Regions from separate parts of the Paenibacillus sp. FSL R7-0333 genome, predicted to be linked through region 2. Evidence: riboswitches for the same ligand, from Rfam matches in the RefSeq annotation. Region 2 holds a riboswitch; the other holds the start of a gene.
What was found. A riboswitch is a leader RNA that binds a small molecule or an ion and turns the genes downstream of it on or off. The one in region 2 is predicted to bind ZMP and ZTP.

Region 1 (11,453 bases), 3.0 Mb from region 2:
GTAGGAGGATGATGGCTTTGGGTCTTTGGAAAAGAATCGGCAATCTGTTCTCGAAGCCGGAGGCGCCTAAAGCGCCCGCAAGCATGCTGACCCTGTCTCCCGGAGATATCTGTGAGGTCTCCCTGGTCACTTATGAAGTGACAGGCCGGACGAAGACAAGCGGCCGTAATGCAGTTGTACTGACGCTGCGTGACGGGAGCCGGATCGCTTATCTGTATATAGAAGAGCGGGAAGAGCTGCAATACAGATTGTATCACCCGATAGACGGGCGTCTGGACAGTCCCTCCGAGGTTCCGGCTACCCTTGAGCTGGATGACCGGACCTTTTATCTGGAGGAAGAATATGAAGGATATGCCGCCGTTACCGGGCAGACACCTTATATGAACGGCGGGGAGCAGCATGTCTGGCAATACCAGGCGGATGATTCGCGGCTGCTGCGCGTGGAATGGCAGAATGGACGGTTCATGCTCTATGAGGGTGAAAGTGTCCTTTCGGCTGATGTAAGAGTGATCCGCGCATCTTAAGCTGAACTGAAGCAGGGCTGCGGCTGCGCTGCTGACATCGGAATAGAATCGGAATGGAATAAGGGATGCAAGCGCTTGTTACAGGCCTGTGCATCCCTTTTGCCATGCCTTCATGTTAGAATAGGGCGTAATTGGTTTAATGAGCAGCAATCTACCGGAGAAGCAGAAGGAGTGAGTTCAACAGTGACTAACCGAGAGAATCATGACAAGGAATATAGCGAGGAAAATAACAAGGAATCCAATAAGGATTATAGTAATGATAAATTTCAGCGCGCAGCGCTTCAAGTTACAGAGGCGCAAGGCAGGCTGAAGCCTTATGCTGCGCTGCTTGCGCCGGAAGCTGTACCCCTGCATCTCAGCAGCGGGCGTTATCTGGCTGAGCCGGTTGCTGCACCACATCCCTTTCCGGCATTTGACCGCTCCAGTATGGACGGCTTCGCCGTGATTGCGGCAGATACTTTGGCGGCAGGAGACCCTGAGACGGTGTGGCTTGAAGTCATCGAAGTCATACCCTGCGGCGCAGTAGCCTCAAGAGAGATTACGGCTGGCACTGCTGCGCGCATAATGACGGGAGCGCAGATTCCAGACGGCGCAGATACAGTGATTATGATGGAAGCCACGGAGAACCGGAAGGAAGCTGGAGTCACTTATGTCGGTATCCGCAAGCCGCAAGAGCGGGGGCAGCATATTACCCCTTGCGGGCTGGAGCTTAGTACAGGTGATCCAGTGCTTCCTGAAGGGACTCTAATCGGCGCTGGCGAAATTGCTGTTCTGGCAGCGCTCGGAGTGCCGGAGGTTCTTGTACGCCGCAGGCCCAAGGTGGCGGTCTTCGCTACCGGGACTGAGCTGCTGGAGGTGGACGAGCCGTTAGTACCGGGCAAAATCCGCAACAGCAACTCACCCATGCTGGAGGCGCTAATCCGGGAAGCGGGCGGGGAGCCCGTGATGCTGGGTGCAATCATCGATGATCTGGAGCTGGCCCGCAGTAAGGTGCATATGGCACTGGAGAGCTATGATCTGGTGATTACTACCGGCGGCGTATCTGTCGGGGATTATGATATTATGGGTGATTTGGTCCGTGAGCAGAGCGGAGAGATGCTGTTCAATAAAATAGCCATGCGCCCCGGCAGCGTCACTACGGCAGCCGTTCGCAGCGGGAGCATCCTGCTCGCCTTATCCGGCAATCCGGGCGCCTGCTTCGTAGGATTCCAACTGTTTGCCCGTCCGGTCATCGGGCTGATGCAGGGTGCAGTACAGCCGTATCTGCCGGAGTGGACAGCGGTGCTGGGTGAAGATTATAAGCGGGCCAACAGCTTCACCCGCTATGTCCGCGCCCGTCTGGAGATCCGCGAAGCAGTTCTCTATGTTTATCCAGCCGCCGTGGACGAGTCATCCGTCACAGTTACGATCAAAGACAGCGATTGCCTGATCGTCATCCCGCCGGATAGCGGACAATTATCCGCTGGTGACAAAGTAACTGTGCTGAAGCTGCCGGGTGAGATTCGAGGGGAGCAGCACGGCAAGGCTTAGTATTTCTAGTATTGACCGGTCAGCAAAATGACAAGTCAAATGACAAACCAACTAAATCTTTATTATCAAATTTCATCATATGAAAAATTCATAATATAATCGCAAAACCCGGTCATTTATCTGGATAACGGTAGCTGATTGTATTTCCTGCAATAGAAAACGCATACTTGACCGTGAAATGAGATTCGATTGTATTTCATACAGTGGAATGTTGTGTTTTGGATGAAAAAGGGCCTTGGTACAACATTCAATTGTACCGAATACAATAGATTCTTTTTCGAAGCCGTTTTTACCGCGTTCTATTGTACAAAATACATTTGCTGTTGTTCCAGCGTCTAAAGCACCTAAATAACTGCTGCTTTGAACTCAAAATTAGTTAAAAATTCAATACATGAAAAATTCACAATAGTAAGTTCAAAACCTAACCCCAAAACACTGACCAGCAGCCAACAAGCAGGACCATCCAATTGCACGGCAGCATCCAACGCCGTAACCGCAAAACCCGGTCATAAAGGTAAAAAACAAAACCCTCCCGTTCTCTAATTGGGGTCAGTTCCTAGACAGAAACGGGAGGGTTTGTAGGGTTCGTAAGTGGTCAACTTGATCTAGCCTATATGTGTTAACGTTCAACTTCAATGATTACTGGGCCGTTAAAATCAGCGGTCCATCTGCGGTGATGGCAATGGTGTGCTCATACTGCGCGGACAGCTTGCCGTCAGCCGTTCTCGCTGTCCATTCATCATCGTCAATGGTGATGTGGTACGTGCCTTCGTTGATCATGGGCTCAATCGTAAATACCATGCCTTCTTTGAGGCGGATGCCTTTGCCTGCGGTGCCGATGTGCACGTAGCTCGGCTCCTCATGCAGGCTTCGTCCGATGCCATGCGCCAGCAGATCGCGCACGACCGAATAACCGTGTGCTTCGGCATGCTGTTGTATGGCCGATGTGATGTCGCCCAGCCGTCCTCCCGGAACAGCCCGGGCGATCCCCAGATCCAGGCACTCCTTCGTTACCTGCATTAATCTCTGTGCCTCCGGCCCGATCTCACCGACAGCGTAGCTCACGCACGAATCTCCGAACCAACCCCCGTATTGCGCCACAATGTCCAGCTTCAGCAAGTCGCCTTCCTTCACGACCCGTCTGCTGGATGGAATCCCGTGTGCTACCACATCATTAATGGAGATGCAGGTCTCGGCAGGGAATCCGTTGTAGCCTTTGGTGAACTGCTTGCCGCCGAGCTTGGTGATATGTCTGGCCACAAAATCATTAATTTCAAGCGTGGTGATTCCAGGCACAATGTGTCTGGACACCTCACGATAGCAGTCGGCAACAATTTGGCTGGCCTGCTTCATCTCTTCGATTTCTCTGGGGGATTTAAGAATAATCATCTTGTGTGCATTCGCTCCTTAATCTTTCAATAGTGTCTGTCTTTTATAGTTTAAGAACCCTGACGATCTCCGGTGCCTCTTCATTCAGCTGTCCCCGCCGGAGGGACAAAGCAGCACAGCCAACCAGAGCGGCTAACAGCATCTCTGTATATTGTAATCCAGACGGTGCATCGACTACTGTCCCTCCAGGAGAAAGTGATTCCTCCGTAAGTCCAGTGCCAAGCATCATGGACAGCGGGGTCAGCACCTCCCGCCGGAACTCGGCAGTGAGCGGGGAAGAGCGGGCTTCAGGCAGGGAAGGGAATCCCTCACCAGCCTGCTTACACAGCAGATAGATAGCGTGATCCTCCGCCCATAGCTGCAATAGCCGCACCCCGGCGGCAGAACCCTCCAGCGGGATCTTTAGCGGTAGCCCGGGCTCTGCCATAGGCGGGAACTTCAGCCATTCCCCGGCCCGGTCGAGCGCATCCCATAACAAGTCGTGAAGCAAATCACCCTTATTGCTGTAATAATGATAGACCGTACCATAACCGAGATCGGCCTCCGCAGCCACATCCCGGATTTCTAATAAAGGCCCTTTATTCAAAAATACGTCCGCTGCTGCTTTTCGGATCTGCACCAGCCGCCGCAGCCGGATATCTTCGTTCTGTTCCTTCGTGCGGGGAGTCATCTTATCCGTTCACCTCATTTATTTTAGACCTGCTGTCATGTCAATATAAAACATCGGCAGGCAAATGGCAAGGGAAAATCGTTGAACCAACCCTCTGGACGACACAAAAAAAACCGGATAGAACATCATCCGGTTTCTTCTCCTCAAGCCCAGTGCTCCGGATGCCTTAAGGATTCCGGCAGCTTGGTGGACGGGCTGCCTTGCGCAGCTTGCAGCTGCGCCTGGGTCAGGAAGAGGCTGCCCCGCAGATCGGCTCCGCGCAGATTCGTGTCGCGGAAGTCCGCGCCAATCAGATCGGCGAACCGCAGGTCAGCGCCGCTGAGATCCGCAGCGATCAGATACGCGCCCCGTAAGCTGAGGCAGCGGAGGTCGGCCCCGCGCAGCTTGGCCCCGATCAGATCCGCCCCGCGCCCATAGTTCTTCTGGCGCTTCGGGGCCGGAGAGAGCTGCTTGCGGGCAGCGGTGCGCGCAAGCTCGCTGGCACGCAGCAGCAGCTCGTTGACTTCAACTCGGTGCAGGGACACTTCGAGCTGAAGCAGCTTGTCCGGGCTGAGCAGGGTGAGGGCCTGCGTCTGCTCCAGCAATTTGATAAGCGAATCATGCAGGGTCTCGGCCCCGCGCAGTGTGAGTGCCTCGTGCAGATACCATAGCAGCTCATGCAGTTGGCGCATTACGGGAAGAACCTCGAACATCTGTCCCGCAGTCTCTGGAGCCTGACGCCAGTCGCGTCCGCCATAGGTCAGATTGGAGATTTTCTGCCCGGCCCCGAAGCAGTCGTACACGGTGCAGCCCCGGAAGCCGCGTTCTCGTAGCTCAGTATGAATGCCGCAGAGGAAGTCTTCCCGCAGATTGGGACAGGGCTGTCCGGCAGGCTTGTCTATGGCGAAGTCTGAGGAAGCAGAGAAATGAAGCGCTGCGCAGCATAGCCCGAAGCAGTTCAGGCAATCCGATTGCAGCTCCGGCAGTCCGGGATTCGTAGGGAATTCAGTAGATGAATGATTGTCTAACAAACGTATTCCTCCAAAAATTAATGTCATTAATTTAGAAGTCCATGCGAATTACTGCGGCGGTTCATTGTTCATACGGCGTTCAATCGCCTCGGACATCGTTTTATCTGTGAGATGGGCATAGATCTCGGTAGTCTCCGTAGAAGCATGGCCCAATTGTTCCTTCGTCCGGTAGATGTCATTCTGCAGGTAATAATCGGTGGCAAAAGAGTGCCGCAGCTTATGCACCGTCAGATAAGGCTTGCCGAAACGTTTGGCGTATTTGATGATCATCTCCTGGATGGCCCGTTTGGTCATCCGTTTGCCTTCTTTGCTGCCGTTGGGCAGGGCAATGAAGAGCGCTTTTTCCCGTTTCGGCGTCTTGTACCTGCTCTGGCGGAGGCTTAGATACAAGCTGAGATCATCCTTCGACTGTTCCCGGAAATAGACCGGGGTCTTGAAGGTCTCGTCGTTATGACCCTTGCGGAAGACATAGAGCAGCTTATTGTTGACATCCAGATCATCCACGTTGAGATTGACCACCTCGGAGACGCGGAGGCCGGAATTGAGGATCAGACTGGCAATACAGGCATCCCGTTCACGGTTAAGCTGCCAAGAATAATAAGCCTGCTTATTGGCTTCCACAGCTGTGCCGTATCCTTCATAGATATAGCCAACGAACTCCAGCAGCTCCGCGTCCTCCAGAATTTTACCTTTGAGCTTAGCGGCGGTATCCTTCGGTTTGTGAATGCGCTTGATCTCAACCTTGGCCATAATGTTACGCTTCAGCAGCGGGTAGAAGTTCTCATCCTCGGCAATCTGGCTCAGATAATGGAATAGCGAGCGCAGCGCAGACAGCTTACGGGATACGGTCACCCGCGAATTGGCATTCTCAGCCCTTGTGGTCAAGTGCAGACGGTAGCCGACAATGCTGTCCATATGCAGGGTCTCCAGCTCAAGCAGTGTGATGTCAGCATTGCTGGCCGCTACAGAGAGACCTTCACCCCGCAGCCAGCCGAAAAAAGATTCATAGTCCCGGATATACTCCAGCAGCGTGGAGGGGGACAAATCCGGCCGTTTATAGTCGATAAACTGCTGGACAAACCAGGGCATCTGCGGCAGCCGCTGATCCAGGTTTGCCCGGTCGGTCGCTTTTTGAATACTGATGAGCTTCACCTTCTTTATAGTTTCCCCAAGAGGGAGGGCTGTCCTTCTATATTACCATGTTTCTGGCAAACCTTGCTCCTGATGAGACAAAGTTATATGATGGGTAGTAAACAAAAACGGTTGAGGTGAACCTGAATGGAACTTGGAATCGAGCTGGTTCCTAAAGAGCAGAAGCAGATTATCAGCAGATTAATGCAGTTCTACTTGTATGACTTTACCCGCTATCTGGAGCTGCAGGTCGACCGTGAAGGGTTGTTCCCGTCCTATCCGGGACTTGAGGCTTACTGGAGCAGCGGTAAAAATAAATTCGCCTACCTGTTCACTGTAGATGGCAATGTCGCAGGCTTTGCCCTGATCGACCGTCTGCTGCGCGACCCGGAGGGCGAGTTCTATATGACGGAGTTTTTTGTAATGCAGCGCTACCGGCGCAGCGGGGTAGGAACCTGGGCCGCACACCGGCTGTTCGATATGTTCCCCGGCAACTGGAAGGTGTCACAGATTCGTGCCAACACTCCAGCACGGGATTTCTGGCACCGGGTCATCGGAGCTTACACCGGCGGTGATTTCCAGGAGCGGTTCAACTCCCGCCAAGGCAATCCCAGCCAATACTTCAGCACATTAAATACGAATAGGGTTAAGAAATAAATTCACCTATTTCTGGCAGGCTTCAGCGCAACTTTGGATCGTATCCAGCGTCTGGTAACTGAGGTGATGATTGTGTACAAGCGTAAGCGCTTATTGGGAGCGGGATGTATCGCACTGGCACTAGTGCTGAGCACAGGCTGCAGCGATGAAGTGAAGCAGGGCTCACCCGGCCCGCCAGAGCAAACGGCGGATCAGCCATTATCCGCGGCTACAGCCGCTGCGGAATCAGCAACGCCCCTTGTGACGGCGGCTCCCCCGCCCACTGCAACAGCAGCCCCTGCACCTAAGTCAGCAACCCTGATTCCCGAGGTTCGGGACTATTCAGAGAGCGGAATCGATTATGTATTGGAAGGAGTCAAAATCCCGACCGCCTTCTCGGCGGATCAGCGCCTGCCGCTCGGTGTGTTCCTGCCGGAATCGATGGTCCGCTTCGAACAGGATGGGAGAACCGCCTGGGGGACAGCGGACAAACGGAACTATATTAAGTTCGTGAAGCTTGGAGACGATAAGGGTGCAGCGCGTAATGAGAAGCTGGAACCTGGTACGGACCCGAAGCTGCTGAAGTACAAGGAATATACCGGAATGAAGCGGGAAGGTGACCAGCGCGTAGAAGCGTTTGTTTTCCAAGCCAAGGGTACCGCTTACCGGGCCGAGATTCATATGCTGGAAGCGGAATCTTATAAGCTGCTGCCTCTTTTCCTGTCTATGCTTAGTAATGTTGAATACCTGGAGAAGCAGCCGCCGATTACACCGGGCGTGTTCCTGAAGGCTCCTGAGGTAGGCAAAAGTCCGGGCAACAAGCAAGCGCTGCGGGAGACAATGGCTTGCATTGAAGCCTGGTCCGCCAGAGATAAAGAAAAGTTTGCAGCCACGATGATTACCCCTCAGCTTGACGAAGCACTGCAATTCCTGTTGGATGAGAAGAACAGCTACCGGTTCAATGAACTGACCGTTGTAGGAATTCCTATTGAGGGAACCAAGCGGGCAGGCTTCTATATCAGTTTTAAGCGTATGACTTCGGAGGGTTATATCCGGGACGAAATCTATGAGATTTCTTTGCTGAAGAACAAGCAGGGAGAATGGAAGATCGCTAATATTGATTAACCCATAAGCTTGGGATTCCCTCGGGGGAGCTCAGGCTTTTTTTAAACCTTGGTGAAGAAAAAGCATTAACAGAAGATTGATCGTTACGCTTACTGGCAGGGTACTTCTCTTTCATACAAGTTCGCGCTCCAGAACTCCTCATCAAATCGGCCCTGCAATACGAATCCTAGACTGACGTAGTATGAATTTAGGCTTGGGTTGTCGGCCATGCAGTCGAGGCGAAGCCAGCTTTTTCCCTTGGCCCGAATATAACTTTCTGCGTAGCGAATGAGCTGCAAGCCAATTCCTTCTCCTTTCCTTTTGCGCGCAACACATAACCTGTGAACATACCCCGCGTCCTCGTGAAATTGCTCTCCCCATATTTCCTCGTATCCCCAGTGGACGGAGCAACACCCGACGAGTTCATTCCTGTGAACCGCAACGAACACTTCATTATCCCGGACAAATGCCTCGACAATCTCGCGTTCGAAGTTTTCGACGCGCCATTGCCAAAAGCCATGGGCCGAATGAATCCATTGTGCTGCGTCAATAAGAAGGGAGCGAATACCGTCCACATCTTCATCCGTTGCCCTGCGGATAGCGAGCGATTCGGAAGGCTCCCGTCTCCAGTCATGCTCAAGCATCGACGCAGTATCAATCGACCGTTCCTCCCCATGAAGTTTTGCGATAAGATGCAGTGCTGCATCAATGCCTGCCGTAACACCCGCCGATGTAATGATTCGGCCATTGTCCACGTATCGGACGTTCTCTATCAGCGTCGTGCTTGCCGGCGCGGCCTCCATTAGCAAATCCATGGCCCGCATATTGGTGGTAGCCCGTAGTCCTTCGAGAAGTCCGGCCTTGGCGAGCAGCAGTGCACCCGTGCAGACGGACAGCGTAAATGCAGCCCGCTGTGAGGTTGCGTTAATCCAGTCGGTTAACTTCTCATTATGCATCTCCTTACGCGCCCCCCAGCCTCCCGGAACGATCAGGATGTCCGGATTCGGACACTCTGAAGAAGCGAATTCCGGATGAATTGTCAAGCCGCTGATTGTCCTGATCGGCATTTTTGATTCCAGAGCGACCGTATAGACCAGAAAGTCCTTCCCCCAATTGCTCGCCACCGCGAATGCGTCGAACGGTCCCGTTACATCTAAAGCATCCACTTGATCATATACCAGCACCGCTACTTTTTTCGCTGTTCCCATTCCAACACTCTCCTTGAAAATAGAAAAGCATTTGGTTAAAAATCAACCAAATGCTTTGCCCAGGCGAACGGCTTATTTGACGGATGCGCTCCCCCGTAGTAATCTACGTTCTCGCCAGTTACGCATCCCATATATTTACTGTTTATTATAATATGTTTGAACGGATGAGATCAACATCATTTTTCCAAATAAATCTCAAAGATTAATCTTAGGGCGATCCGGTTAGTTGAAAAACTCAGATTTCACCGGGAAACCAAATGTGTTAAAGGGGCAATAAATGTATCAATAATCACACTCTTGTGCGCTCCAAATGCTTATAATTGTCATTGAACAGTGTTCAAAAATTAATACAGCGTTCAATGAACGGCCATCACACAAACGGAGGTGTCTGATAGTCATGAGCAAGGAAGAGAGGAAAGCGCAGGAACGCGAAGCGATGCGGAATCTGATTCTGGCCACAGCCGGTGAATTAGTGAAGGAGAAGGGAATTGAACAGCTGTCGATCCGTAAAATTGCACAGCGGATGGATTACTCCGCGGGAAGTATTTATCATTATTTTGAGGGGAAGGAGGATATTGTGGAGCAGCTTCTTCAACAGGGCTACGACGAATTCATGGCCGGGCTGGTCACCGGACCCGCTCCGCTGCCGGACGGAGAATCGGCGGAAGACCACTTAAGGCGCTCACTGGCCCAGTATATACGAATGACCACTGCGGAAGGCTCCTCCTACCGGACGGTTATGCTGAACGACTCACCGGCTGTACTTAGCCACACGGCGGTATTGCACCAAGGCGCGGCACGGGAGCGCAACGCGATCCGTATGCTCTGCAGCAATCTGCGGCGGTTCAGAGGGCTGGCCTCACGGAGTGAACAGGAGATTGAGCTGACGGCCCAAATTATCTGGAGTGCGGCCTTCGGGCTGATTCTGAGACTGACCGTGGAGAAGCAGCTCCCGGAGGAGCAGAGGGAGGCGCTGATCGCCCGGCATATTGAAGCTATGGTGCATATCGCACAGGGTCAGGAGGGGCAGGATGAAGCATAGCAGAGCCATAAGCGTGTTAACCTTGCTTATCCTGGCTCTCAGCATTGTAGCGTCAGGAATCGGGCTGTTCTCAGGCCATGGAGCTGAGAGTGAAGGGGGGCATCCATACTATACTTCCATCCGGGGAGAACAAGTTGAGCTGTACGGAAACGGAATCTACAAGGATGATTCGGTGTCCGCAGCAGCCCAGGCCATCGCCCAGGATGGCGTTACACTGTTCGCCGGCGTTCCATTGCTGCTGATTTCCTTGCTTTTGAGTCTCAGCAGACGAATCAGAGGGCGGCTGCTGCTTGCCGGGACACTCGGATATTTCACATATACGTACGCATCCTACTCTTTCCTGGCGATGTATAATCCTCTGTTTTTGGTCTATGTCATGTTGTTTTCGGCGGGGTTGTATGCGTTTATATTAGTTTTTCGCTCGCTGGAGCGGGACGGGATATCCTTCAACTCGAAGCTTCCGGCCCGAAGCATCGGCTTTATTCTCCTGATGATTGCCTTCCTGATTATCATGTTATGGCTGGGCCGGATTGCCGGCGGCTGGCGGAATGGAACCGCACCTGATCTGCTTGAGCATTACACCACGCTGGTGATTCAGGCACTGGATTTAGCTGTATTGCTTCCGCTCATGGTTCTGACAGGGGCATTGCTCGTCCGCAGGCAGTCTTATGGTTATCTTCTGGCTCCAGTTGTCCTGGTAAAAGCCGCAACCCTGCTGACCTCCATCTCCTCCATGATGATTGGGATGCTGAGGGCAGGAGTTCATGTCTCGATGGTAGAGTTGACCCTGTTCCCAATCTTCAATCTGGCAGTCATCGGGTGTCTCATTCTGGTACTGCGTTATGCGCAGGAACCCGCACCACCTGCAAGCCCATTACCTATAGAATAGAGGCGGACTTAAGTGAGCAATCGGATCTTGATCGTGTATGCAAGCAAATACGGATGTACGGAAAAAGCCGCATTACTGCTGCAAGCCAGGCTGAACGCGGCCGAAGTGGTGAATCTGAGCTCTGGCCAGTTGCCGGATCTAACTGGCTACGGCACAGTAATCCTAGGCGGCTCCATCTACTATGGCAGAATCCGTAAGGAGATGGCTGCATTCACAGCCCAGCATAAGCAGGAGCTTTTAACCAAACGGCTGGGCTTGTTCATCTGTGCAGGAATGACAGGGGAGAAGGGGGAGGAGGAACTGAAGCAGGCTTACCCTGA
Region 2 (11,453 bases):
TTCTGAAGTACGGCGCGGAGCTGTGGCCGGACGGAATGGCGGGGGTGCGGGGCGAAGCCGCACCGGAAGCTGGAGGAGACGAGCAGGGACAAGCAGCGGTCGGCGTGGTGCGGGGCGAAGCCGCACGTGAAGATATCGCGGCTGCGGATGAAGCAGCCGCCCACAGCGGGGCGGGCCGCAACGCAGCCCGCCGGGAAAGCGGCGCGGGCGCAGCCGGCGCCGCACGGCCGCTGACCGCCGTCGATATCGGCGCCGGCAGCGGAGCTATCTCCGTCACGCTGGCGGCGGAAGCGCCGGCGTGGCGGGTCTGCGCTGGCGATATCTCGCCCGGCGCGCTGGCCGTGGCCCGGCGCAATGCGCAGCGGCACGGCACGGCGGTGGACCTGCGGCTCGGCGATCTGCTCGAGCCGTTCGCGGGGCTGGAGACGGATATCCTCGTCTCCAACCCGCCGTATATCCCCGGCGGCGACATCGCCGGGCTGCAGCGCGAGGTGCGCGACCATGAGCCGCGCACGGCATTGGACGGCGGCGGGGACGGGCTGGACCCGTACCGCCGCATGATGGAGCAGCTGCCGCTGCTCCCGGCTCCGCCGCGCCTGGTCGGCTTCGAGCTCGGCCAGGGGCAGGCCGAGCAGGTAGCCGGACTGCTGCGGGCTGCCGGACATTGGGACGAGATCATCACCATCGATGATCTCGCCGGGATTCCCCGGCATGTACTCGGCATTGCCCGCCGGGGACGGACGTAGCCGGGCCGGTGTAACCGTCTGGTGCGGCGTCATTTTTGAAGAAGTCAGGAAATCTCCAATATTTGGTAAATTGTATTTAGGCGGCCCCTTCCTTTACAATAGACGTGACGGAACTTCTGCCTGGGCGGCTGCCGGGAGACAAGAACGGGAAGAACCAGTACTGAGTAAGGAGACAGAATATGCTTCAGAAGATTAAGAAGATTGACGGCGTTATCCTGGTGATTCTTGTGCTGCTGATGGTGGTCAGCATTTTCTCCATATACAGTGTGACCCACGGGCGTGAGAGGCTGGACGGGTCGCATATTAAGATGATCAAATTCTATATCGTGGGCTTTGTTGCCTTTATCGGGCTGACGTTCGTGGATTACCGCCTGCTTGTAAAATATGCGTTATATGTGTACATCACGGGGATTGGCATTCTGATCCTGGTCAGCTTCGTGGGCACAGAGCAGAACGGTGCACAGGGATGGATCAAGTTCGGCAACAGCTTCAGTCTTCAGCCGGCGGAGCTGTTCAAGCTGATTTTAATTCTGTTCCTGGCAGCTGTGCTTGTACGCAAAAATAAAAATAAGCTGCTGTTCTGGCGTGATGTGGTCCCGCTGGGATTATTCAGTCTCGTGCCGTTTGTCATCGTAATCAGCCAGAATGACCTTGGAAATGCGCTCTCTTACATCGTTATTCTGATCGGTCTCTTGTGGATCGGCAATATCAAATTCACCCATGCGCTGATCGGGCTGCTGGTTATAGGCGGCTCTGCGGCTGCCGGAATTATGAGCTATATTCATTATCATGATGAAATTAAGGATTTCCTGGTAGATATCAAACGTTCGCACTGGATCGAGCGCTTCGACCCATGGTTGGTACCGGATAAGGCGACGGCCAAGGCGATCTACCATACGAAGAACGCCAAAATGGCCATCGCCTCCGGCGGCATGAGCGGTGAAGGCTACATGACAGGCAGCTCGGTGCAGACTGACCGTGTACCATACACCTATTCGGACTCCATTTTTGTGCAGATTGCGGAGGAATACGGCTTTGTCGGCTCGGCACTGGTGTTGCTGCTGTACTTTATCCTCATTCACCGGATGATACTAATTGCACTGGAGTGCAAGGATAGGGGCGGGCCGTTCCTGATCGTCGGGGTGGTGGCGATGCTGCTGTATCAGATTTTTGAGAATATCGGGGCCTTCCTGGGCCTGATGCCGCTGACCGGGATTACGCTGCCGTTCATCAGCTTCGGAGGCACCTCACTGCTGATCAATATGGCGAGCATAGGGCTTGTTATGAGCGTGCGTCTGCATGGGCAAGAGGTGGAGGAGGATCTGCCGAGTCCTGCACTGTATTCTTCCCCAGCTTCCGCCAAGAGAAGTTAACTTATTAAGAATAATAAAGCCCGCGCATTTAGGGAAGCTGAATGCTTCATCCATACCGGAATTCTTCGTTTACGAAGGGTTCCGGTATTTTTTTGCAAATGGACGGCAAATCCGTTTCCACCTGGGCTGACATACTTAGAAGGAGGGCTTAGTGGGTCAGCTATGCAGAAATAGAAAAATTGAATAAATGCTCCCAATTGCATTACAATGGAAATTAGTGGGTTGAAGCCTGGGCTGGGTGCAGCGGGCGGATTCCTAATCCGTAGAGTTTGAGGGGTATATCCTTATGTTGCAGAGAATCAAAAGAATAGACGGCAGCATTGTGCTTATTTTGATTGTGCTGATGGGGGTCTGTATCTTCTCCATTTACAGCGTGACTCACGGAAGAGACGGCCTGGATGGTATGCATATCACCATGCTGAAGTATTATGCGCTGGGATTTATCGCGTTTATCCTGATCACCCTGTTCGATTACCGCCTGCTGGTGCGGTATGGACTCTATATTTACATCGCCGGAATCGGAATTCTGCTTTCGGTCAGCTTTTTCGGCAAGGTTAAGAATGGTGCCCAGGGCTGGATCGGTATTGGCGATTTAAGTATTCAGCCGGCGGAGCTGTTCAAGCTGATTCTGATTATTTTTCTGACCACCATGCTTGTCCGTAAAAATAAAACCCGGCTCCAGTTCTGGCGCGATGTCGTGCCGCTGGGTCTGATTGCATTCATGCCGTGCGCGCTGGTTATCGTCCAGAATGACCTGGGCAATGCGCTCAGCTATATCGTAATCCTGCTTGGCTTGCTATGGATCGGGCGTATCAAATTCTCGCATGCGCTGATCGGTCTAGTTGTCGCGGGCGGAGCAATTCTGGGCTTCATCCTGTGCTATATCAACTATCACGAGCAGACGGTGGATTTCATTGAGAAAACGCTGGGCCGGGATCACTTCGTCAGCCGGTTTGATCCTTGGCTCGTGCCTGAGCTGGCCAGCAGCACGGCGAGCTATCAGACGAAAAATGCTCAGACGGCGATTGGCTCCGGGGGCCTGAAGGGAGAAGGCTATTTGGAGGGCAGCTCCGTACAGAGCAACCGTGTGCCGTATCTGTATTCGGAATCGATTTTTGTGCAGATTGGGGAAGAATTCGGCTTCCTGGGCGCAGCGGCGCTGCTGATGCTCTTTTTTATCCTGATCCACAGATTAATCCTGATTGCCCTAGAATGCAGGGACCGTGGCGGGCCGCTCCTGATTGTCGGGATTGTGGCGATGCTGCTGTATCAGATTCTGGAGAATATCGGTGCGATGACCGGACTGATGCCGCTGACCGGCATTACCCTGCCGTTCATCAGCTACGGCGGAACCTCGCTGCTGATTAATATGGCCTGTATGGGAATTGCGATGAGCGTAAGGCTCTACGGGCAGGATGTGGAGGATGATCTCCCTCTGCCGCAACCGGACACGAAGGGCAAATCCCTTTTGTCCAAAAACTAGGTGCTTCCGTCTCTACTTCATAAATCATAGATTAATAGGTTTGCAGTCTCTCATTCCTGGACATACTGGGAACATAAGAGGTTCAAAGGGAGAGGGGCTGCGGAAGATGGAGGATTATAAGCTGGAACGAGGGGATTCCCTGCGAATTACCTTTAAGTATACTGCCATTTTAATTTGTTTTTTTATGATTCTGATGATGGCCTGGGAAGGGCAAAAAAGCGATGCTGCCGTAGCGGAGGTATCGATCCCGCAGGAGTCAATCCGCCTGCGTATTCTGGCGAATTCGGACGGCACCGGGGATCAGCTGGTCAAGCGCCAGATTCGTGACCGGATCGTGGAGCAGATTAATCAGTGGGTGGCCGGGCTGGAAGATCCGCAGAGTCTGGAGCAGGCCCGTGCCCTGATCCGTAATCATCTGCCGGAGCTGAATGAGCTGGTGGGCAGAGAGCTGGCGCAGCGCGGGATTGAATACGGCTATCAGGTGGAGCTGGGCACGGTTCCTTTTCCGACCAAAATGTATGGCGGACGGGTCTACCCAGCCGGAGAATACGAGGCCGTCCGGGTCACGCTTGGATCAGGCAAAGGGCAGAATTGGTGGTGTGTGCTGTTTCCGCCGCTCTGCTTCATCGATGCAGGAACCGGGATGCTGCGGCTGCGGAACCGGCTGCTGCGAAGGCGGAGGCCAAGGGTGCGGCTAAGGTTTCAGCCAAGGCTTCGGGAGACGGTGCGAAGGTGAAGGCGGCGGATGGAACAGCGCAAGGGGCAGTATCCAGTCTCTCGGATTCTGCTAACAAGGAAGGAAGTTCGGGTGATACTGCTGAGGCACCGAAGGTGAAGTTCTTCGTGTGGGAGCTGCTGAAGAATATCTGGAGCTGGATCTGCGGGCTGTTTGCCTGAATGTCTTGAAAAGCATGGCGTAAACGTATATTGGATTCTACAGTTTTTGCGCCGGATATGGTACGATGATTGCAGAACTTGAGCAGAGGCGGCTCCACCTGAGGGGGCCGTTTTTGAGTGTAGAGGAAACTATTGTTTCCTCCTGTTGTGGACAAGGTGCCTAAAACCGAATGCCATAAGCTGGCACAGGGCCTTATGGACCAAATGTATGTGAAAAACAGCATACATTGTGCTGGCACAGGAGGCGAATGCCCGAATGTATGTGAAAAACAGCATACATTATGCTGGCGTGAAGGAGTATGGCCCAAATGTATGCCAAAAACAGCATACATTGGCTACCATGCAGGCATATGGACCAATTGTATGTGGAAAACAGCATACATTGTGCTGACGCGCAGGTAATCCCATTCATCCGGTCGGATGATTTTGTTCCGTAATAATTCAATTTAGAAAGCTAGTGATGATAGATGACAGAAGATAAGCATTTACCATTCGCGGCCCAGCGCCGCAGCGGTCATATAGAATCCACCCTGTACTGGAGCCTTGCTTCCGGCAAGGAGGGAACGGATGGCGGAACGGAGAGTTCTGACGGTTTGCCGGTGAGCACGAGTGACCTGGGCATGATCTCGGAAGCGGCAACGCTGCTGCGGAGCGGGGAGACAGTGGCCTTTCCGACGGAGACGGTGTACGGGCTGGGCGCAGATGCGCGGAACACCGCAGCGGTAGAAGCGGTATTCGCAGCCAAAGGCCGTCCCTCCGATAACCCGCTGATCGTTCATATTGCCCGGCGGGAGGATCTCGGTCGCCTGGTGACGGAGGTGCATCCGGTGGCCGAGGCGCTGATCGATGCGTTCTGGCCCGGCCCGCTGACGCTGGTGCTGCCGGTGCGTCCCGGCGTCCTCTCGCCGCTGGTGACGGCGGGTCTGGATACGGTTGGCGTGCGCATGCCGGATCATCCGGTGGCGCTTGCGCTGCTGCGCGCGGCGGATTGTCCGGTGGCTGCGCCTAGCGCCAACCGCTCCGGGCGGCCGAGTCCGACGCTGGCCGCCCATGTGCTGGAAGACCTCGCCGGATATATCGGCGGGGTTCTGGACGGCGGCGCGGCCGGGGTCGGCCTGGAGTCGACCGTGGTGCAGGTGCAGCCGGACGGGACGGTAGCCGTGCTCCGTCCCGGGGGCATCACCGCCGAGCAGCTCGCGGCGGTGACCGGCACTGAAGCGGCCGCAGCGGAGCCGGCCGCCGGGGCGGACATGCCTGCCGGTGCATCCGGCGGCGGGTCCGTGCCTGTGCCGCCGGCAGCCGTGCCCGGCGGCGGCGAAGCCGGCGCTGCTGCGCAGGCGGCCGCAGGCAGCGGCCCGGCGCCGCGCGCGCCGGGCATGAAGTACACGCACTATGCCCCGCGCGGCGCGCTTGGCATCGTACGCGGCTCCTCCGCGCAGCGCGTGGCGGAGACCGCCGCTGGGCTGCTGCAGGCGGCGCAGCGGGCGGGCGAGATCACGGGCCTGCTCCTCTTCGAGGAGCATAGGTCCCTGTATCCCGCCGACCCGGCCGCCTGCACGGTGTCTCTCGGCTCGCTGTCCTCGCCGGAGGAGACCGCCCGCTTCCTGTATGCCGCCTTGCGGCGCTTCGATGAAGCGGGGGCCACGTACATTCTGGCCGAGGCCTGCCCGGTCACGGGCCTAGGCGCAGCCATCATGAACCGGCTGATGAAAGCCGCTGGAGAATCAGTGATCGACGCCGGGTAGTCAGTTGCTGTTAGGATGGTATGGACCATGTCCTCCTTCTAAGACTGGAACTCATAAGATTAACGTGGAGGTGCTGCTATGAGTGGAAAGGATCAGGAAGCCGATCAGAACAAACTCAGAGAGCTTGAACGGCAACTGAAGGAACGCGATCGGCAGCTGGCCGAGATGGAGGAAGAGTTAGCCATCCTCAAAAAGGCAAAGGAATACTTCGATAAATTTGGAAAATGAATGTTCGGATACACCTGATTTTACGCAGGCCATGGCCCTTCGCCCCCGCCCTGCCATCCACCCCACAGTCATGAATACCATCTTGTCCGCATATCGTTGTTGTACAAGAACTTACGGACTCAGGGTGGAGGGTTATTCATGGGCTGGGACGGAATGGTTGGGGGCTGGGGCGGAATACATGGGGGCTGGGGCCAGATAGTAACAGTGGCCATTATGGCAGTTGCGCTGGGGATGGATGCGTTCTCGCTTGGCGTGGGCATCGGGATGAGGGGCATCCGTCTGCTGCATGTGCTGCAGCTTAGCCTGCTGATTGCTTTTTTTCATGTGCTGATGCCGCTGCTGGGCTTGTTCACGGGCAGCTATGTCGGGCATTTACTGGGACAGGTTACCACCTATGCTGCCGGAGGCCTGCTTGTTTTGCTGGGCGGACATATGGTGTTCAACTCCTTCCGTCAGGACGACGGCGGCAGCAGTCGGCAGATGGATCACCGGACAGTGTGGGGCATGCTGCTGATCTCGCTCAGTGTAAGTGTGGATTCTTTCTCGGTCGGGGTTTCGCTTGGGATGTTTGTGAATAGTATTATTCTAACCGTGCTGGCCTTCGGTGCCTGTGGCGGTGTTATGTCCATTACAGGGCTGCTGCTGGGCAGGCGGGTGAGCCGGGGCCTTGGAGAGTACGGGGAAGCGCTGGGCGGAGCCATTCTCCTGGCGTTTGGCTTGATGTTCATCTTTTGATACAATAACGGCAATACCCATAATTTTTAAGCTTGCTTCATACCGAAATTATAATGTTTACCGGAGGTGGAAAGGTTGCTGCATATTTTATTTGTCTGCACAGGTAATACCTGCCGTAGTCCCATGGCCGAAGGGCTTCTGCGGAAGCTTGCGAAGGAGCGGGGCATTCATGTGGAGGTGCGGTCTGCCGGAGTTTCTGCTGTCCCGGGTACTTCCATATCCAGACATGCTGCGGGCATTCTGCAGGATGAAGGGATTCAGGACCGCATCGTATCCTCACAGCTGAACGGGGAGGCAGTGGCTTGGGCCGATCTGATCCTCACCCTGACAGGAGCGCATAAGCGGCATTTGCTGCAATATTTTCCTGACGCCGTTACCAAGACCCATACCCTTAAGGAGTATGTCCAGACGCAGGAATCCGTGAACGCCGATATCCGGGAGCTGGACAGCTTGTATGCAGATGCGGAGCTGAATCTGGCCCTGGGCACCGAGCCGGATGCTGCGGCTATGCAGCGGATGATTGAGATCCGCCAGCGTATCCCCAGCTTCGATATCAGTGATCCGTTCGGCGGCTCGCGTGAAGATTACGAGCTGGCGGCTGCCGAGATCCGTACGGCGCTGTACAGTCTACTCGATAAGCTTGAATCGCTGAGACGGCTTTGAAGTGGTTGATTTTTTGCTGACTATCCCTTAAGATGTAATAAATATGATCCGGTTCCGGTGTAACTGGCGACAAGTGTGGATGAAACCACGATGGAGCACCTGGAATAAACGGCCGGTCGCCTGGGCAAAAGAGCACATCCGCAGTTCAACCTGCGGACTGCTCTTTTTTGTTTAAAAGTTGCATCTCCATGGAAATCAGAAACGGTTGAAGGGGGCGGTAAGATGGAGGAAGTCCTGAAGCAGAAGTCAGGGGATGACCGCTTATCCGGTATGGCGGCTGCAGAGCAGCAGCTAACGGGCGGCGGGGAGCTTTCTTTGGCCGCAGCCACTGCTGCGGTAACGCGTGAACTTGCAGTAGCGGGCCAGCTCGGTCCGGGGAAGATCATGGTCGTCGGAGCCAGCACAAGCGAAGTGGCAGGGAAGCGGATTGGGACAGGCGGTGCGCTGGAGGTTGCGCGGCAGCTGCTGGAGGGGATTACGCAGATTGCGGATGAATTTGGTTTTCACCCGGTCTATCAATGCTGCGAGCATTTGAACCGTTCGCTGGTGATGGAACGCGCTCTGCTGGAAGCCCTTGGTCTCAGAGAGGTGTCGGCTGTACCCATTCCGGGGGCCGGAGGCTCTATGGCTGCAGCGGCCTACCAGTCCATGACAGATCCGGTACTGGCAGAGACGATTGAAGCTCATGCCGGTATAGATATCGGGGAGACCCTGATTGGCATGCATCTGCGCCGGATTGCCGTACCTTACCGGCCTAGCCTGCGGTATATCGGGGCTGCCCGGGTAAATGCCGCATGGAGCAGACCGCCGCTGATCGGCGGGGAACGGGCCGTGTACCGCACGCCTGAGACTAGCGGTTCCGTGAATTGTGACTGAAGTGAGAGGTTTTAACTAACACCACATAAATCAGAGTTACAGGGAGGAAATTAGAAACATGGAACAATTGCGTAAAAGTGACCCGGCAGTATTGGAAGCGATGGGCCTCGAACTGAGCCGCCAGCGTGCGAACATTGAACTTATTGCCTCAGAGAATATTGTAAGTGAAGCCGTCATGGAGGCCATGGGCTCCGTGCTTACGAACAAATACGCCGAAGGTTATCCCGGCAAGCGTTACTACGGCGGCTGTGAAGATGTGGATATCGTAGAGAACCTGGCCCGTGACCGTGCCAAGGAGCTGTTCGGTGCAGAGCATGCCAACGTGCAGCCGCATTCCGGCGCACAGGCTAACATGGCTGTATATCTTGCTGCCCTTAGCCCTGGCGATACAGTACTGGGTATGAATCTGGCGCATGGCGGCCATTTGACCCACGGCAGCCCGGTGAATGCCTCCGGAATTCTGTATAACTTCGTGGCTTATGGTGTACAGGAGGATTCCTTCCTGATCGATTATGATGAAGTGCGCAAAGCCGCCTTCAAGCACCGTCCCAAAATGATCGTTGCCGGTGCGAGCGCGTATCCGCGTACGATTGATTTTGCCGCACTCGGTTCGATTGCAAATGATGTGGGCGCTCTGTTCATGGTCGATATGGCCCATATTGCCGGTCTGGTGGCTGCCGGTCTTCACCCGAATCCGGTTCCTCATGCCCACTTCGTCACTACAACTACGCACAAAACCCTGCGCGGTCCGCGCGGCGGGATGATTCTGTGCAGACAGCCATGGGCTGCCGCGATTGATAAAGCAGTCTTCCCTGGTTCCCAGGGCGGACCTTTGATGCATGTGATTGCGTCCAAAGCCGTATCGTTCGGTGAGGCGCTGCAGCCTTCATTCAAGACTTATGCCGAGAACGTAGTTAAGAATGCCAAGGTACTGGCAGAGACCCTTGTTGGTGAAGGTATTAATATTGTATCCGGTGGAACCGATAACCATCTGATCCTGCTTGATACCCGCAACCTGAACATTACCGGCAAGGTTGCTGAGAAGGTGCTGGATTCCATCGGAATTACAGTCAACAAGAACGCGATTCCGTTTGACCCGACTAGCCCATTCGTAACCAGCGGTATCCGCATCGGCACACCGGCTGTTACTTCACGCGGTATGGATGAGCAGGCTATGGTTACAATCGGCCGGATTATTGCTACTGTCCTGAAGAACCCGCAGGATGAAGCTAACTTGACTCAGGCGGCGCGTGAGGTAGCCAAGCTGACTGAACAATATCCGATTTACCCTGGATTGCAATACTAATCAGAGTCCTCTAATAATCGCCTTTGCGTACCCGGTTCCGCCGGAAGTACGCAAAGGCTTTTTATTTGCTGCGTTGCTGTTACATAATGTTCACAAATAGCTGCTGAGAAAACGAATGAATTATGTTGAAAATTACATGAAAGTTCATGGAACTTTCATTAAAAGTAGTGAAAGAACTGTGAATAGTATTAAAAGCGCTTAATCGTACAAACTAAGCTTTGTTTTATATCCAGAGAGGTGGCTATATTGCCTTAAGCTTCCATGGGCTGGGAATCTGCAGGAAGCAGGACGACTCGCGGATCTGTCTATCTGTAGGTGAAAAGCAGTCTTGGTGATGATATAATAGATAGGATTTAGCCACCTGAGAAGCCAAGTGCTTACTTTGGCTATAAATAAGACTTACAATTACCGGAGGGACAACATGGGAAAATTGGTGATTTGCGATCATCCATTGATTCAGCACAAATTGACATTCATTCGCGATGTGCGGACCAACACAAAAGACTTCAGGGAGCATGTCGATGAAGTAGCAACACTTATGGCTTATGAGATTACACGTGATATCCCGCTGGAGACCATTACGGTGCAGACGCCAGTGCAGGAAACGCAGAGCAAGGTGATTTCGGGAAGAATGCTCGGGCTGATTCCGATTCTGCGCGCCGGTCTTGGTATGCTGGAAGGTGTTCTTAAGCTGCTTCCTGCGGCGAAGGTAGGTCATGTAGGCCTGTTCCGTGATCCGGACACCCTGCAGCCGGTGGAGTACTACATTAAGCTTCCTACGGATGTCCAGGAACGTGAGCTGATCGTAATCGATCCTATGCTGGCTACAGGCGGCTCTGCCATTGCGGCGATTACCTCGCTTAAGAACCGCGGCTGCACTCAGATCAAGATGATGAACCTGATTGCTGCCCCGGAAGGTGTTGCTGCTGTACAAGCTGCTCATCCGGATGTGGATATCTATGTTGCAGCGCTTGACGATCATTTGAATGATCACGGATATATCGTTCCGGGCCTCGGAGATGCCGGGGACAGACTGTACGGAACCAAGTAAGAAGCACAGATAATAATAGTACGAACCCAATATACCGCGGTTTTCAGAAGAGAGGGAAGGGCTTATGTCCAAAATTAAAGTAATGACGATTTTCGGAGTGCGCCCCGAGGCAATCAAGATGGCGCCTCTGGTTCTGGAGCTGAACAGACATCCTGAGCAGATTGAATCGATTGTTTGTGTAACTGCGCAGCACCGGGAGCTGCTGGATCAGGTGCTTGAGGTGTTCAAGATTACCCCGGATTATGATCTGGACGTAATGAAGGACCGCCAGACGCTCAATGAGATCACGATCCGGGTGCTCGAAGGCCTGGAGCCGGTGCTCCGCGAAGTGAAGCCGGACCTCGTGCTTG

Region 1: another riboswitch for ZMP and ZTP. It lies ahead of MKY86_RS16065 (GNAT family N-acetyltransferase); the one in region 2 lies ahead of MKY86_RS29210 (TIGR01440 family protein).

The regions. Positions count from the first base shown of each region.
Region 1 covers NZ_JBBOBZ010000001.1:3,851,890-3,863,342, reverse strand. The annotation lists gene MKY86_RS16105 (DUF4178 domain-containing protein) at 18-524, shown strand; gene MKY86_RS16100 (molybdopterin molybdotransferase MoeA) at 708-2,054, shown strand; gene map (type I methionyl aminopeptidase) at 2,694-3,443, opposite strand; gene MKY86_RS16090 (TetR/AcrR family transcriptional regulator) at 3,487-4,113, opposite strand; gene MKY86_RS16085 (pentapeptide repeat-containing protein) at 4,257-5,123, opposite strand; gene xerS (tyrosine recombinase XerS) at 5,172-6,266, opposite strand; gene MKY86_RS16075 (GNAT family N-acetyltransferase) at 6,402-6,911, shown strand; gene MKY86_RS16070 (hypothetical protein) at 6,945-8,015, shown strand; gene MKY86_RS16065 (GNAT family N-acetyltransferase) at 8,105-9,202, opposite strand; ZMP/ZTP riboswitch at 9,253-9,334, opposite strand; gene MKY86_RS16060 (TetR/AcrR family transcriptional regulator) at 9,600-10,244, shown strand; gene MKY86_RS16055 (hypothetical protein) at 10,234-11,133, shown strand; gene MKY86_RS16050 (flavodoxin domain-containing protein) at 11,146-11,453, shown strand, end outside.
Region 2 covers NZ_JBBOBZ010000001.1:6,802,859-6,814,311, reverse strand. The annotation lists gene MKY86_RS29255 (N5-glutamine methyltransferase family protein) at 1-746, shown strand, start outside; gene MKY86_RS29250 (FtsW/RodA/SpoVE family cell cycle protein) at 926-2,119, shown strand; gene MKY86_RS29245 (FtsW/RodA/SpoVE family cell cycle protein) at 2,406-3,602, shown strand; partial or broken gene spoIIR (stage II sporulation protein R) at 3,742-4,499, shown strand; gene MKY86_RS29230 (L-threonylcarbamoyladenylate synthase) at 5,120-6,244, shown strand; gene MKY86_RS29225 (V-type ATPase 116kDa subunit family protein) at 6,323-6,472, shown strand; gene MKY86_RS29220 (manganese efflux pump MntP) at 6,611-7,207, shown strand; gene MKY86_RS29215 (low molecular weight protein arginine phosphatase) at 7,283-7,870, shown strand; ZMP/ZTP riboswitch at 7,920-8,003, shown strand; gene MKY86_RS29210 (TIGR01440 family protein) at 8,141-8,746, shown strand; gene glyA (serine hydroxymethyltransferase) at 8,805-10,052, shown strand; gene upp (uracil phosphoribosyltransferase) at 10,474-11,103, shown strand; gene wecB (non-hydrolyzing UDP-N-acetylglucosamine 2-epimerase) at 11,168-11,453, shown strand, end outside.